DNA from 4 places in the Halomonas sp. YLGW01 genome. Region 4 is predicted to be linked to each of the others. Evidence: predicted binding sites of a transcription regulator. Region 4 holds the regulator's gene; each other region holds the start of a gene.
The links. Region 4 encodes LexA, which represses DNA repair genes until DNA is damaged. Its sites were predicted from a motif close to TACTGTNTANNTANACAGTA; they were not measured.
Positions count from the first base shown of each region.

Region 1: a site for LexA is predicted at 1,971-1,990, ahead of umuD (translesion error-prone DNA polymerase V autoproteolytic subunit). Genes of this name have one in related genera too.
Region 2: a site for LexA is predicted at 2,488-2,507, ahead of recN (DNA repair protein RecN). Genes of this name have one in related genera too.
Region 3: a site for LexA is predicted at 2,170-2,189, ahead of recA (recombinase RecA). Genes of this name have one in related genera too.

Region 1 is NZ_CP062005.1:2,924,833-2,928,955, reverse strand. It holds gene IEJ03_RS13435 (ABC transporter permease) at 1-928, shown strand, start outside; gene IEJ03_RS13430 (ABC transporter permease) at 933-1,784, shown strand; gene umuD (translesion error-prone DNA polymerase V autoproteolytic subunit) at 2,010-2,450, shown strand; gene IEJ03_RS13420 (Y-family DNA polymerase) at 2,459-3,736, shown strand; gene IEJ03_RS13415 (hypothetical protein) at 3,838-4,023, shown strand; gene IEJ03_RS13410 (SOS response-associated peptidase family protein) at 4,117-4,123, opposite strand, start outside.
Region 2 is NZ_CP062005.1:154,884-159,006, forward strand. It holds gene IEJ03_RS00725 (outer membrane protein assembly factor BamE) at 1-120, opposite strand, end outside; gene fur (ferric iron uptake transcriptional regulator) at 193-636, shown strand; gene recN (DNA repair protein RecN) at 766-2,439, opposite strand; gene grpE (nucleotide exchange factor GrpE) at 2,663-3,277, shown strand; gene dnaK (molecular chaperone DnaK) at 3,447-4,123, shown strand, end outside.
Region 3 is NZ_CP062005.1:3,020,915-3,025,037, forward strand. It holds gene alaS (alanine--tRNA ligase) at 1-413, opposite strand, end outside; gene IEJ03_RS13860 (regulatory protein RecX) at 549-1,046, opposite strand; gene recA (recombinase RecA) at 1,050-2,111, opposite strand; gene IEJ03_RS13870 (CinA family protein) at 2,215-2,754, opposite strand; gene mutS (DNA mismatch repair protein MutS) at 2,973-4,123, shown strand, end outside.
Region 4 is NZ_CP062005.1:1,377,495-1,381,617, forward strand. It holds gene IEJ03_RS06460 (TMEM165/GDT1 family protein) at 1-77, shown strand, start outside; gene dinB (DNA polymerase IV) at 164-1,360, opposite strand; gene lexA (transcriptional repressor LexA) at 1,397-2,068, opposite strand; gene IEJ03_RS06475 (TetR/AcrR family transcriptional regulator) at 2,402-3,070, shown strand; gene IEJ03_RS06480 (L,D-transpeptidase) at 3,076-3,594, shown strand; gene nagZ (beta-N-acetylhexosaminidase) at 3,662-4,123, shown strand, end outside.

The DNA.
Region 1 (4,123 bases), 1.5 Mb from region 4:
GAGTCGCCTGAACTACGAGAAGTCGGGCATGCGCTCGGCGATGATGGGCACCGCCCGACGCCTGTCGCGCATCGAACCGCCCTACAAGGCGGCGCTGATCGATGCCAACGATGCCTGGGGCGAGCTCGATACCTGGCAGCTGATCGAGCGTGAGTCCTCGCCCTATACCCTCTCGTACTACCTGGCGGCGGTCGATCTCCAGTACACCCCCGCCGGCGAGATCGTCGAGGTGCCGGACTACCTGCAGATCCATCTGGCGCTGTTCTGGCGCACCTTCTGGATGAGCGGGCTGATTACCCTGCTGACGCTGGTGCTCGGCTACCCGATCGCCTTCCTGCTCGCCAACCTGCCGGCGCGGCGCGCCAACCTGCTGATGATCCTGGTGCTGCTGCCGTTCTGGACCTCGCTGTTGGTGCGCACCACCACCTGGATCGCCATCCTGCAGTCCCAGGGGGTGCTCAACGACATGATGGTGGCGCTCGGGGTGGTCGCGGACGAGGCGCGATGGCAGATGATCCACAACAAGACCGGCACTATCATCGCCATGACCCACATCCTGCTGCCGTTCATGATCCTGCCGCTGTACTCGGTGATGAAGACGATACCCCCAAGCTACATGCGGGCCGCGCGCTCGCTGGGCGGCAAGCCGTTCCTGTCGTTCCGGCGTGTCTACTTCCCGCTGACCATTCCGGGCATCGCCGCCGGCGGAATCCTGGTGTTCATCCTGTCGATCGGCTACTACATCACGCCGGCACTGGTGGGCGGCCAGTCGGGGCGCTTCATCACCAACTACATCGCCTACCACATGCAGACCTCGCTGAACTGGGGCCTGGCGGCGGCGATCGCCTCGATCCTGCTCGCCGTGGTCATCGTGTTCTACATGGTCTTCAACCGCCTGATCGGCGTCGACAAAGTCAAACTGGGGTAATGTGATGGCGATTCCTTCCTATGCCACCCGTGGCGAGCGCATCTGGCATTACGTCTTTCTCGGCCTGTGTGCGCTGATCTTCCTGTTCCTGGTCGGCCCGCTCTTGGTGATCATCCCGCTGTCGTTCAATGCCGAGCCGTACTTCACCTTCTCGGAGGCGATGCTGAGTCTAGACCCGGCGGGCTACTCGCTGCGCTGGTACCAGGACTTCTTCACCTCGAGCGAGTGGCTCAATTCGATCAAGAACAGCTTCATCGTCGGGATCTCCTCGACCCTGCTGGCCACGGTGCTCGGCACCGTCGCCGCGCTCGGCCTGTCGAGCCGGCACATGCCGGCCCGTGGGCTGATCATGGCGCTGCTGATCTCGCCGATGATCGTGCCGTTGATCATCTCGGCGGCGGCGATGTTCTTCTTCTTCTCGAAGATCCAGCTGGCCCAGACCTACCTGGGGGTGATCCTCGCCCACACGGCGCTGGGGATTCCCTTCGTGGTGATCACGGTGACGGCGACCCTGTCGAGCTTCGATACCACCCTGATCCGGGCCGCCCACAGCCTGGGGGCCAACCCGACCCGCACCTTCTTCAAGGTGGTGCTGCCGCTGGTCACGCCGGGGGTGGTATCGGGGGCGCTGTTCGCCTTCATCACCTCCTTCGACGAGGTGGTGGTGGTGCTGTTTATCGCCGGGCCCGAGCAGCGCACCATGCCGATCCAGATGTGGTCGGGCATTCGCGAGCAGATCAGCCCGACCATCCTTGCCGTGGCGACGATGCTGGTGCTGCTGTCGATGCTGCTGCTGGCGACCCTGGAGCTCCTGCGCCGTCGTAACGAGCGACTGCGTGGCATGAGCCCGAGCTGATCCTTTCTGTTCTCGGGCCAGGCCCAACTCGTCTCGTACGCTCTGACGCCGACCGTTCGCGGTCGGCGTCGTTGCTTGCGGCGAGCCGATACGAGAGGGCGCGGGCGCGCCGTGACGGGCTTTAGCCACTCCTACCGGATGTGAGGCGACATATTAGTGTTTGCCTAGGCCGGCCCTCTTGCTGAATACTGTATAAACAAACAGTATTCAGCAAGAGGCACCGCCATGCGAGCTTCCGAGATCTTCCTGGCGCACCCGGCGCCGCCCGCCCAGGGGCTGCCACACCCGCAGACCACCATCCGCGCGGGCATCTCCGGGTTTCCCTCACCGGCCGAGGACTACGTGGGCCGCACGCTGGATCTCAACCAGCGGCTGGTGAAGCGCCCCGCGGCGACCTTCTTCATGACCGTGACCGGCGACAGCATGGAGGGCTTCGGCATTCAGGATGGCGACACCCTGGTGGTCGATCGCTCGGTGGATGCCAAGCCGGGCCATATCCTGGTGGCGCTGGTGGATGGCGAGGTGATCGTCAAACGCTACGAGATCCTCGGCAAGCGGCCCTACCTGTGCTCGAGCAACGACCGCTATGCGCCGATCCCTGTCTCGGATCTGGACTGCCAGGTGTGGGGCGTGGTGCGCTCGGTGATCCACGAGTACCCGGTATGAGCCAGCCGATGATCGGCCTGGTGGACTGCAACAACTTCTACGTGAGCTGCGAGCGAGTGTTTCAACCGCGCCTGGCAGGCGTGCCCGTGGGGGTGATGTCCAACAACGATGGCTGCGTGATCGCCCGCTCCAACGAGCTCAAGGCGCTGGGCGTGGAGATGGGCACCCCGGCTTTCGAGCTGCAGCAATGGGTCCGCCAGGGGCGCATTCGCCTGCTGTCGTCCAACTACGAGCTCTACGGCGACATGTCCGCCCGGGTGCGCGAGGTGCTCGAAGAGTACTCGGCAGGCGTCGAGCCGTACTCCATCGACGAGATGTTCGTGCGCTTCGACGGCTTCGATGACGCCACCACCCTCGCCCTGGCCCGCACTCTGTACCGCAACGTGCGCCGGTTCACCGGCATCCCCGTCTGTGTGGGCGTGGCCCCCACCCGCACGCTTGCCAAGCTCGCCAACCGCGCCGCCAAGAAGCGGCCTGAGTACGGCGGCGTGTGCGTGCTGGCAGGCGATGACGACGAGACGCGCCACCTGCTCGAGCAGACCACGCTAGGCGATGTGTGGGGGGTGGGGCGGCGACTGGTCGAGCGGCTGGCCATTCAAGGCATCGAGACCGCCTGGGAGCTGCGCTGCGCCGACCCCAAGGCGATCCGCCGACGCTTCTCGGTGACGCTCGAGCGCACCGCCCGGGAGCTGCAGGGCACGCCCTGCATCGAGATGAACGATAGTGACGAGCCCCGCCAGCGCATCATGACCTCCCGCTCCTTCGGTCGCCTGACCGGCGAACCGAGCGAGCTGCAGGAAGCCATTCGCCAGCACGCCCAGCGCGGCGCCGAGAAGCTGCGCGCCCAGCAGAGTCACGCCCGCGCCGTGCTGGTGTTCCTGAAGACCAACCGCCACCGGAAGGACCTGGCCCAGTATTCCCCCAGCATCGTCACCGAGCTGCCCGAGCCCACCGACGACAGCCGCTCCATCCTCGCCGCCGCCCAGCAGGCACTCGATGCCATCTACCGCCCCGGCTATCGATTCATGAAGGCCGGCGTGATGCTGCTCGATCTGGTGGACGCCAACCGAGAACAGCTCTCGCTGCTCGATACCCCCGACCACGCCGCCGATCGCGAGCGCAGCGAACGCCTGATGAGCACCCTGGACGAGCTGAACCAGAAGATGGGCCGCGGCACCGTGCGCCTGGGCGTGCCCCGTCAGAACGCCGCCTGGCAGTTGCGCTGTGCCCACCGCACCCCGCGCTGGACGACCCAATGGGGCGAGCTGCCCAGCGCCAAGGCCTGAGAGCGGCGAGGCCACAACAGCACACCGATTGGCGGCTATTTCCTACAGCCGGGCTTCCTCCTTTTTGGCTACATTAAGGCGATAACAAGGAGGCTTTGATCATGGACAAGATCGATATGTACCCCCACCCCGATGGCGGCTGGGTGATGGCATGTGCCTGCGGTATCTCAGAGCTTCATAAGCGGGATGAAAAATACTGGTCGTTGTTCGACCTGCGCTGGCTGGATAATTATCGCTACAGGATAAGCTGTAGATCCTGCGGACAATCTTCTGACCACGCGGCATAGCAGCGAGTGATGTGCGGATAGCGCCCATTCGCACACAAACCGTACCGAGCAAGTCGATGCACTACCTCGCCGGCACAGGAAGTACAGCTGCCTCTAGCCG
Region 2 (4,123 bases), 1.2 Mb from region 4:
CGCTTCCTGGGTGACCAGGTTGCCCTGCACCAGATCGCGCTTGTAGACGCCCAGATAGCTGCACCCGGTGACCAGCGTCAGGGTCAGCGAAAGGGTGACCATTTTCATCAACTTTTGCATTTGCGCCTGTTCTTCACTATCGTGGATTCGGTCGATCATACCCGACCCTACACGTTACTGCGAAGAGCAACCATGGCCGACCAGAACCATGAACTGCGCAAGGCTGGCCTCAAGGTCACACTGCCGCGCGTCAAGATCCTGCAGATCCTCGAGAATGCCCCCGAGCAGCATCACCTCAGCGCCGAAGACGTCTACAAGGCGTTGCTGGACGCAGGTGAAGATGTAGGGCTGGCCACCGTCTATCGCGTCCTGACTCAGTTCGAGTCCGCGGGCCTGGTGGTGCGCCATAACTTCGATGGTGGCCACGCCGTCTTCGAGCTTTCTCATGACGAACACCATGACCATATGGTGTGCCTGGAGAGCGGCGAGATCGTCGAGTTCTACGACGAGCAGATCGAGCGTCGCCAGCAGGAGATCGTCGATGAGCATGGCTACGAGCTCGTCGACCATGCGCTGGTGCTCTATGTGCGCCCCAAGGGCTCCAAGGCCACGCGCCAGGAAGGCAACAAGAAATAGTCCCGTAGGAATAGTCTCGCCTGCGCGCCTTGATGCGACAGATTCCACGACAACGCCGGCCCCTCGGGGCCGGCGTTGTCGTATCTGAGTGATGGGTCGTAACGGGGTGCTGGGTGGGGTCGTCTGGCGCTAGTGATGCGGGCGCTGGCTGGCATCGAGCATTTCCCGGGCGTGAGCCAGGGTGCGTTCGGACAGGTTGACGCCGCCGAGCATGCGGGCGAGTTCGCTGATGCGGCCCCCTTCATCCAGCAGCGCCATGCGCGTCTGGGTGGTATCGCGTTTGGCCTGCTTCTCGATATGCAGGTGCTGGTGCGCCTGGGCGGCGACCTGGGGCAGGTGCGTCACGGTCATCACCTGACCGCTGGCACCGAGCCGCTTGAGCAGCTGGCCGACGATCTCGGCGGTGGCGCCGGAGATGCCCACGTCGACCTCGTCGAAGACCAGGGTGGGGATCGTCGAGTGGCTGGCGGCCACCACCTGGATGGCCAGGCTGATACGCGACAGCTCACCACCGGAGGCGACCTTGGTCAGCGCCCGCGCCGGCTGCCCTGGGTTGGCGCTGATCAGGAACTGCACGCGATCGAGGCCATCCGGCGTCGGGTTGGTGCGCTCCTCGATGGCGACCTCGAAGCGGGCCTTGCCCATGGCCAGGAAGGCGAGCTGTCCCTGTACCTCCTTGCCGAAGCGCTTGGCCGCCTTGTGGCGCGCCTCGCTGACCTCCTTGGCCTGTGCCCGCCATTCCTCGCGCAGCGCCTCGACCTCGGCGGAGAGCGTCTCGATATCGTGCTCGCCCCCGTCCAATCCTTCTAATTCCTGGCGCAGCCGCTGATGCAGGGCGGTCAGTTCCTCGGGCATCACGTGGTGCTTGCGGGCGATGCGGTGCACCTCGCCGAGACGCTGGTCGACCTGGGCCAGGCGCTCGGGGTCGAGCTCGGTGGCGTCGGCGAAGCGGGCTAGTTCTCGGGCGGCTTCCTCGATCTGGATGCGCGCGCTGTCGAGCATGCCGAGGGCCTCGGCCAGGGCGCCCTTCTCGCTGCCGGGCAGGGGAGAGAGGTGGCTCATGGCCTGGTTGAGCAGGGTCAGGGCGCCGCCTTCGTCGTTCTCGCAGCATTGGCTTGCGAACTGACTCTCGCGCAGGTGTTCCTCGGCATGGGCGAGGCGCTCCTGTTCTTCCTCGAGCTCGGCAAGCTCGCCCTCGGCCAGCGCCAGCTGGTCGAGCTCCTCGACCTGATAGCGCAGCAGCTGGCGGCGGGCCTGGATCTCGTCGCCGTCTTCGGCGAGGCGCTTCAGGCGCCGACGGCTCGCCTGCCAGGCACGGAAGGTCTCGGCCAGTTGGGTCACGGCGGGACGGTGGCCGGCGAAGTCGTCGAGCAGGCGCAGGTGGGTGTCTTCGTTCAGCAGCGCCTGATGGGCGTGCTGACCGTGGATCTCGATCAGGTGCTCGCCGAGCGCCTTGAGATCGGCGACGGTGGCCGGCTGGCCATTGATCCAGGCCTTGGAGCGGCCTGCCTTGGTGATCACCCGGCGCAGCAGGCAGTCGTCGGCGGGCAGTTCGCGGGTTTCCAGCCAAGCGCGGGCCGCCGGCAGGGCGTTGATGTCGAAGCGGGCGCTCAGGTCGGCCCGCTCGGCGCCGTGGCGCACGCTGCCGGCATCGGCGCGCTCGCCGAGGCAGAGCCCCAGGGCGCCGAGTAGAATCGATTTGCCGGCGCCGGTCTCGCCGGTGATGGCGGTCATGCCGCCGGAAAGCTCCAGGTCGAGGCGCTCGACAATGGCAAAGTCCTGAATGGCAAGCTGCACCAGCATGGCTATCTCCCGCACGTGATGGGTTCTGTCCCGCCGTCTCGCGTCGTGGTCTGTGCGTTTATACAGTAGTCCATGCCCCCCTTCAATCGCCAGCGTCAACGTCGCCACGCCATGCCTTGAGTTCGCCGTGACCATCCCCATATAGGCGGGAGTTCACCCATCCAGTTGACCCATTCAGCTGCCAGGGCGGCCTTGGGCCGCCTTTCGACGTCAGGAGATGCTCATGGCCAAAGAACCCCAGACTCCGTTGGAAGAAGCCGAACTGGAGCAAGCCGCCGCCGAGGGCGAAGTCGAGCCGCAGGAGGCCTCCGAGAGCGCCGAAGTCCAGGCCGAGGCTCAGGCCGACGCCGAGGTCATCGAGAACGCCGAGGCCGACGTGCTGGCCGCGAAGGTCGAAGAGCTCGAGGAGAGCCTGAAGGAAGCCAAGGACCAGCAGCTGCGTGCCGCGGCCGAGGCCCAGAACGTGCGTCGCCGCGCCGAGCAGGATGTCGACAAGGCGCGCAAGTTCGCGCTGGAGAAGTTCGTCAAGGAGCTACTGCCGGTGGTCGACAGCCTCGAGAAGGCGCTGGAGGCCATGGAAGACGGCGCCAGCGACGCCCACCGCGAGGGCGTGTCCATGACCCTGAAGATGCAGATCGACGTGCTGGGCAAGTTCGGCGTCGAGCAGGTCGACCCGCAGGGCGAACCGTTCGACCCGCAGTTCCACGAGGCGCTGACCATGGTGCCTTCCCCCGATGTCGAGCCCAACTCCGTCATCGAGGTGATGCAGAAGGGCTACCTGCTCAACGGTCGCCTGGTGCGCCCGGCGATGGTCGTGGTCAGCCAGGCCGCCGGTTAAGGCCGGGCAGGCGCGCCATGCCGTGGTGCGCCGCCCCCCACGACAGCAAAACAGCACGCGTCGTCAAAAAAAGGGCTTGAAATGATTTCAGCGGCCCCCACATAGACGACAACCCCGCGGCATTTGCCGCGAGTAACGGATCAAAGCAACGACTTTTCGAGGATTTCCTATGGGACGCATCATCGGTATTGACCTGGGGACAACCAACTCCTGTGTCGCCGTTCTCGACGGCGACAGCGCCAAAGTCATCGAGAACGCCGAAGGTGGCCGCACCACGCCGTCCATCATCGCCTACACCGATGATGGCGAGACGCTGGTGGGTCAGGCGGCCAAGCGCCAGGCCGTCACCAACCCGCAGAACACCCTGTACGCGATCAAGCGCCTGATCGGCCGTCGCTTCAAGGACGATGTCGTCCAGAAGGACATCAAGATGGTGCCCTACACCATCACCGAAGCCGACAACGGCGACGCCTGGGTACAGGTCAAGGACAAGAAGCTGGCACCGCCGCAGGTCAGCGCCGAAGTCCTTAAGAAGATGAAGAAGACCGCCGAAGACTACCTGGGCGAGGAAGTGACCGAGGCGGTGATCACCGTGCCGGCCTACTTCAACGACTCCCAGCGTCAGGCCACCAAGGACGCGGGTCGCATCGCTGGCCTCGAGGTCAAGCGCATCATCAACGAGCCGACCGCGGCTGCCCTGGCCTACGGCATGGACAAGGCCCGCGGCGACAAGACCATCGCGGTCTATGACCTGGGTGGCGGTACCTTCGATATCTCCATCATTGAAGTGGCCGACGTCGACGGCGAGACCCAGTTCGAAGTGCTCGCCACCAACGGCGACACCTT
Region 3 (4,123 bases), 1.6 Mb from region 4:
ATGCGCTCGGCCTCGTCATCGCTTACGTGGACGGTGACCCACAGCTTGTCCTTGGGCAGCCCCAGGCGCTCGGTCAGGAAGGTCCAGGCGAACTGGATGGCCTCGCGCTTGAAGTAGTCGCCGAAGCTGAAGTTGCCGAGCATCTCGAAGAAGGTGTGGTGCCGCGCGGTGTAGCCGACGTTGTCCAGGTCGTTGTGCTTGCCACCGGCACGCACGCAGCGCTGGGCCGAGGTGGCGCGCACGTAGGGACGCGGGTCGCGGCCCAGGAAGACGTCCTTGAAGGGCACCATGCCGGCGTTGGTGAACAGCAGGGTCGGGTCGTTGTCCGGCACCAGCGAGCTGGACGGCACGATGGAATGCCCCTGCTCCTCGAAGAAGGTCAGAAAGGCCTGTCTGATCTCTGCGCTTTTCATATCAAGTCCGTGGCGATAAGCGTGGTGACGCTGCGGGCGAGCGGCCGCCTAAGCGGACCGACACGGCGCGCCGGTGTCGTCGCAAACCTTGGAGTATAACGAGTCGGCGGGAAACTTTCAGGGGGGGAACAGGGGCTAGTCGTACTCGGGGACGTCCCAGGCATGCGCCTGGGCGTGGCGTAGCTGGTCGAAATCGAAGCCGCGGCCGGCGAGAAACCGCTCGCGCTTGGCACGCTCTCGGGAGCCTTCACCGGGACCGCTGAAGCGCCGGGCGAGGGTCTCGGCGGCGAGCGCGAACCAGTCGACCTCGGCGTCGTTGAGGGCCTCATCGACCGTCTCGCGCCCCACGCCGCGCTGATCGAGCTCGGCGCGCACCTTGCGAGGCCCCTGGCCGCGCTGGATGCGCGAGCGCACGAAGTGCTCGGCGAAGCGCGCATCCGACTGCAGACCCTGCTCGACCAGGGCGTCGAGACAGGCCGCCACCTCGGCCGGGGTGTGACCCTTGGCCGTTAGGCGACTCTCGAGTTCGTGGCGCGAGTACTCGCGCCGCGCCAGCAGGCGAATGGCATCGCCCCGGGGCGAGGACGGCTCGCCGCCCTCCCCCCGCGCGGCATGACCGGGCTTAAATGCCATGGATCAGGCCTTGTCGTCGAGCTCGTCGCTTGCCACCGCTTCGCCTTCGGCCTTGTCATCCTTGGGTTCGGCCTGAGTCAGCAGCTGGGCGCGGATCTGGCTCTCGATCTCTTCCATGATCGCCGGATTATCCTCGAGGTACTGGGCGGCATTGGCCTTGCCCTGACCGATCTTGCTGCCCTTGTAGCTGTACCAGGCGCCGGCCTTGTCGACCAGGTTGCACTGCACACCGAGATCGACCACCTCGCCGGCATGATAGATGCCCTTGCCATAGAGGATCTGGAACTCGGCCTGACGGAACGGCGGCGCCACCTTGTTCTTGACCACCTTGACGCGGGTCTCGTTGCCGGTCACCTCGTCGCCCTGCTTCACCGAACCGGTGCGGCGGATGTCCAGGCGCACGCTGGAGTAGAACTTCAGGGCGTTGCCGCCGGTGGTAGTCTCGGGGCTGCCGAACATCACGCCGATCTTCATGCGGATCTGGTTGATGAACACCACCATGCAGTTGGCGTTCTTGATGTTGCCGGTGATCTTGCGCAGCGCCTGGGACATCAGGCGCGCCTGCAGGCCCACGTGGGAGTCGCCCATCTCGCCCTCGATCTCGGCCCGCGGCGTCAACGCCGCAACCGAGTCGACGATGATCACGTCGACGCCGCCGGAGCGCACCAGCATGTCGCAGATCTCCAACGCCTGCTCGCCGTTATCCGGCTGGGAGACCAGCAGGTCATCGAGATTGACGCCCAGCTTCTCGGCGTAGCTCGGGTCGAGCGCGTGCTCGGCGTCGACGAAGGCGCAGGTCTTGCCCTGCTTCTGCGCCTGGGCGATCACCGACAGGGTCAGGGTGGTCTTGCCCGAGGACTCCGGCCCGTAGATCTCGACGACCCGGCCCAGCGGCAAGCCGCCGATGCCGAGCGCGATATCCAGGCCCAGCGAGCCGGTGGAGACCGATGGCATCACCACGCGCGGCGCGTCGCCCAGGCGCATCACGGTGCCCTTGCCGAACTGGCGATCGATCTGGGTGAGCGCCGCGTTCAATGCCTTGGAGCGATTGTCGTCCTGTGCCATGGATGGCCTCCTGGAGTCATCAAAGGGAAAACGATGGGATCTTAATACTGGATCTGGATACTGTATGACTGCACAGTATTATGGAGAAAAAAAACCGCCGCGCCTACCGCTCAGGAGACTTTTCCTGTGAAGCGTCGCTACTCTCGAGCCGCTCGATCAGCCCGGCCAGCGCCGCCCGCACCGCCTGCTCGCGCACCGCATGGCGATCGCCGTGAAAGTGCCGGCATACGGCCTCCTGAGCGGCGCCATCACCCCAGGCCAACCACACCATGCCCACCGGCTTGGCCTCGCTGCCGCCGCCGGGGCCGGCCACGCCGCTGATGGCAACGGCCAGGCTCGCACCGCTGTCGCGGCAGGCCCCGGCCACCATCGCCTCGACTACCGCGCGGCTGACCGCACCGTGCTCATCGAGGGTCGCCTCGGGGACGCCCAGCAGGCGGGTCTTGGCGGCGTTCGAGTAGGTCACGTAGCCGGCCTCGAAGTAGGCGGAGCTGCCACTGATCTCGGTGATGGCATGGGCGACCCCGCCCCCGGTGCAGGACTCGGCGGCGGTCACGGCCGCCCCGCGGGCAAGGCAGGCCTCACCGAGACGAGTGGCGAGCGCGGGCGTGTCGCAGGCCTCGAGGGCCGTGGTGATCTCCATCATCTTGCCTCCCTGGCGGCGGGCGGAGCCATGCTCCTGGAATGCCGGGACAGCGCCTGACGAGGCGCACCTGAGCGGGTAGAATATCGCCTTTTGCCGGCCCCTGACGAGTCACCCGTCGCGGCGCCACCATGTCCTCGCTACGACGTGCCGAATGACGCTCCAAGTAGCGCCCCAGTCGCGCCCCGCAACGCCAGCCAGAACCATCAAGGAAGCCCATGACCCAGGCCAGCGCCCAGCACACCCCGATGATGAGCCAGTTCCTGAAGATCAAGCGCGAGCACCCCGAGGTGCTGCTTTTTTATCGCATGGGGGACTTCTATGAGCTGTTCTTCGACGACGCCAAGCGCGCCGCCGCGCTGCTCGACATCACCCTGACCCAGCGCGGCCAATCGGCGGGCAAGCCGATCCCCATGGCCGGCGTGCCCTACCACAGCGCCGAGGGCTACCTGGCGCGCCTGGTCAAGGCCGGCGAATCGGTGGCGATCTGCGAGCAGATCGGCGACCCGGCCACCAGCAAGGGCCCGGTGGAGCGCAAGGTGGTGCGCATCGTCACCCCCGGCACCCTGTATGACGAGGCGCTGCTCGATGCCAACCGCGATAACCTGGTGCTGGCCGCGCACCCGCGAGGGGAGACCTGGGGCATGGCTTGGCTGGAGCTCTCCAGCGGGCGCTTCAGCGTGCTGGAGGTCGAGGGCGAGGCCGAACTGCTCGCCGAGGTGCAGCGCCTCGACCCGGCCGAGCTGTTGATCGCCGACGGCCAGGAGCTTCCCCCGTCGCTTGCTGAGCGCCGCGGCCTGCGTCGCCAGAGCGACTGGCTGTTCGACCTCGAGTCGGCGACGCGCACCCTGTGCGACCAGTTCGCCGTGCAGGACCTGCGCGGCTTCGGCTGCGCCCATCTCGAGGCCGCCATGACCGCCGCCGGCGTGCTGATCGACTATGCCCGGGATACCCAGCGCTCTCACCTGCCTCACGTCACCGCCATCGGCGTCGAGAACCGGGACGACGCCGTGGTCATCGATGCCGCCAGTCGGCGCAACCTGGAGATCGACACCAACCTTGGCGGCAGCGGCGACAACACCCTGGCCAGCGTGCTGGACACCACCGCTACCGCCATGGGCTCGCGACTCATGAAGCGCTGGCTGAACCGCCCGCTGCACGACCGCCCGCGGGTACTGGCCCGCCAGGCCGCGGTGGCACTGCTCGCCGACGACGAGGCCTTCCTGCCCCTGCGCGAGGATCTGAAGGCGATCGGCGATGTCGAGCGCATCCTGGCTCGCGTGGCGCTGCGCAGCGCCCGTCCCCGCGACCTTGCTCGCCTGCGCGACGCCCTCAATGCCCTACCCGGCCTCGAGGCGAGTCTGGCAGG
Region 4 (4,123 bases):
CGTGCCTGGTGTTTATCCTGCTCGGGCTCTGGGTGGTGATGGTCGAGGCCAAGGCCTGGCAATGGCTGTTGGGCTAGGCACCGCGTGATGGCCAGGAGCTGGTCAGGAGGTGGCCAGGAGTTGGAGCTGGTCAGGAGGTGGTGAGGAATCGCCACGGAGCGGTTCACTGCCGTTCAGGCTTGTCCTCGCAGGCAGGGGCGGCAAGCGCCTCTGCGGCATCGTCAGAAGCGTCGTCAGGTTCCTCGTAAGACGCCTCATCAGGCTCCTCGTCAGAATGTTTATCAGGCGCTTCGTAAGAGAAGGCCTCGAACAGCGAGAGCTGGCGCCGGGCATCGGCCGATACTAGTCGCATTCCCACGCCCAACAGGCGCACCGGTTGTGCCGCCCGCGACCAGGCCTGTTGGAGCAGGCGGTTGAAGAGCTCGGCACTGGGTGTCGCCCCCTGGCACTCGAGGCTGGTGAGGGTGAAGTCGCTGAAGCGCACCTTCAGGAACAGCTTGTCCAGCGGTGGCTGGCCGTGGCGTTCAATGCGGCCGGCTAGGCGTTCGATCAGCGGGAGAAGGGCGGCCTTGCAGGACGCCAGGTCGGGCAGGTCGTGGTGGAAAGTGGTCTCGACGCTGATCGACTTGCGCTCGCGGTGGGTGCGGACTTCCCGTTCGTCGATGCCCCGGGCGAGCTCGAATAGGCGTTTGCCGAACTTGCCGAAGCGCTCCAGCAGGGTCTCCAGGGGCCAGGCGCGCAGGTCCTCGCAGGTCGCGATGCCCATCGCCTCAAGCTTGGCCGCCGTGGCGGGGCCGACGCCATGCAGGCAGGTCACCGGCAGGGCGGTGATGAAGGCATCGACGTGATCGGGCGTGATGACGGTCAGGCCGTCCGGCTTTTCCCAGTCGCTTGCGATCTTGGCCAGAAACTTCGAGGGCGCCACGCCCACCGAGATGGTGATGCCGGTGCGCTTCAGGGCCTCGGCCTTCAGCCACTGGGCCATCCAGGTGGCGCTGCCCTGGAAGTGATCCACCTCGCTGACGTCGAGGAAGGCCTCATCGAGGGAGAGGGGTTCTACCAGCGGGGTGAGTTCGTGGAAGATCGCCTGAATCTGGCGGGAGACCTCGCGATAGCGCTCGTAGTCGCCGCGTACCAGCACGAGATCGGGGCACAGGCGCAGGGCGCGCGCGGTGGGCATGGCCGAGCGGACGCCGAAGGCGCGGGCGGGGTAATTGCAGGTGGCAATCACCCCGCGCTGGTCGACTCCGCCCCCGACGGCGATCGGCACGTCGCGCAGGGCAGGGTTGTCGCGCATCTCGACCGCGGCAAAGAAACAGTCGCAGTCGGCATGCAGGATCTTTCTTGGCGTGCCGGCCATGTCTGTCGTTCCGTCAGTGGCATAAAAGCGTGCGTATCAGTGCAGCGCCTGACCGTTGCCGCCGCGGATCACGCCCACCCCGACGCCCTCGATTTCCAGGTCCTGGTGGCGCAGGTCGATCTCGATAGGCGCAAACTCTTCGTTCTCGGCCAGCAGCCAGACCGTATGCCCTTGGCGCTTGAAGCGCTTCACCGTGACCTCTTCCTCGATGCGTGCCACCACGATCTGTCCGTCGCGGATGCGCTCGGTGCGATGCACGGCCAGCAGGTCGCCCTCGAGAATGCCGATGTCCTTCATCGACAGCCCGCGAACCCGAAGCAGGTAATCCGCACGCGGCGTGAAGTAGTCGGCCGGCAGCGGGCAGTAGCGATCGATGTGGGCGGTGGCGAGGATCGGGCTGCCCGCCGCCACCTCTCCGATGATCGGCAGGCCCTGAGAGCTGGTCTCTGCACCGTTGGCGGCCTTGCTCTCGGCATCCGCCGTCTCGGCTTCCATCGCCGGCAGACGAATGCCGCGCGAGGTGCCCGGAACCATGCGGATGGCGCCCTTCTTGTCCAGGGCGCGCAGGTGTTCCTCGGCGGCATTGGGGGAGCGGAAGCCCAGGGCGCGGGCAATTTCGGCGCGGGTCGGGGGGTAGCCCATCTCGCTCATGGTCTTGACGATGAAGTCATAGACGTTCTGCTGGCGCGGTGTCAGGGGGCGTGTCATGCGGCCTCCGCCGGTGGTCACTGGGGGGGTGTTTGGTCAAGTATACAGTATGTGATTGCATCCAGTAATGCGTTGAAGGCTTTCGATACCTTCGGCATTTTCAACAACGACGACGCCGGGATTGAGCAAGAGGGGACTGATGCGCCTCGTCACTTTTCCACCTTGTCTCCTTTCCTCCTTCCCGCCTTGGCGCGTTTGCATCACGGTACGTTTTGACACCTCGTCAGCCTGAAGAGTGGATTTTCCGCGGCATTGTGACATCCTGACCCCCGGCATAGAATCAGACCTTGTTTAAAACATTCGTTTATTGGCGACAGCTGGAGAGGCATGAGCATGGCCCAGACCGATACTGTGACGCGGATTCTCGATACCGCAGAGGTGCTGTTCGCCGAGCGCGGCTTTGCCGAGACCTCGCTGCGGACGATCACCGGCAAGGCCAAGGTCAACCTGGCGGCGGTGAACTACCACTTCGGCTCCAAGAAATCGCTGATCCAGGCGGTCTTCGCGCGCTATCTCGATCCCTTCACCGAGCGCTTCCACACGGCCCTCGATGCCCTGGAGCATGACTATCAGGGCCACACCATTCCCCTCGAGGTGCTGCTCGAGACCATGGCGCGCACGGTGCTGGAGGTACCTGCCGAGCGTAACAGCCTGAAGGTCTTCATGAAGCTCTTGGGGCTCGCCTACAGTCAGGCTCAGGGCCATCTGCGCCGCTACATTCAGGAGCACTACGGCAGCGTCTTTACCCGCTTCACCGACCTGGTGCGCAAGGCCACCCCCGAACTGCCGGATGCCGAACGCTTCTGGCGCCTTCACTTCGTGCTCGGCACGGTGATCTTTACCCTGTCCGGCCTGGATGCCCTGCGCGACATCGCCGAGAAGGATTTCGACGAGCATGTCAGCGTGCGCGACCTGATTCGTCGTCTGCGCCCGGTGGTGGTGGCCGCCCTTCAGGCGCCATTGCCCGAGGATGGCGCCGAACCCGCTCAGGCAGTGGGGTAGAAGCCATGCGCACGCCACGACTCACGACACTGCCACCGGCCGATGGCCCCTGGCTCGAGATCGATGTGATGACGCAGCGCCTTGTCGTCTGGCAGGGCAGCGAGCGCCGGAGCGAGTATGCGATCTCCAGTGGCCTGGCCGGCCATGGGCAAGAAGAGGGCAGCGGCCAGACGCCGCTCGGCTGGCACTATGTGCGCGCCGCCATCGGCGAGGGGCAGCCCTTGGGCTGCGTCTTCCGTGGCCGCCGGCCCACCGGCGAGGTCTATTCGGCCGAGCTTGCCGCCGCGCATCCCAAGCGTGACTGGATCCTCACCCGCATCCTCTGGCTGTGCGGCCTCGAGGCCGGTCATAACCGCGGCGGTGACGTCGACTCCCAGCGCCGCTACATTTACCTGCATGGCACGCCGCCCACCGAGCCCATGGGCGTGGCCGCCTCCCATGGCTGCATTCGCCTGCGCGACGAGGCCCTGCTTGAGGTCTTCGCCGCTTCCGTACCCGGAACGCCGGTCTGGCTGCATGACTGAGCCGCGTCTGTCGTCCGGAAAGACATTGCTCTAGAATCCTCCCCCTTCATCGCCAAGGAAGACCACCATGACGCAACCGCTGGGTTCAGTGATGCTGGATCTCGAGGGTCCCCGCTTGACGTCGGAAGAGGCCGAGCTGCTCCTTCGCTCCGAAGTGGGCGGGGTGATCCTGTTCGGCCGCAACATCGAGGATGCCGCCCAGGTGCAGGCCCTGTGCGCCGCGATTCGCGCCGTGCGGGCGGATCTCTTGCTGGCCATCGATCAGGAAGGCGGGCGCGTGCAGCGCCTGCGTGAAGGTGTCACACGGCTGCCGGCCATGGCACGCCTGGCCGAGGGGCTCGAGGCCGCGCCCCAGGCGGTACTGCAGCACTGCCAGGATGCCGGCTGGCTCTTGGGCATGGAGATGGCCGCCTGCGGGCTGGATATCACCTTCGCCCCGGTGCTCGATGTCGACGGCGGTGAATCCACCGTGATCGGCGATCGCAGCTTCTCGAGCGACCCGGAGACGGTCAGCCGCCTGGGTGGCGCC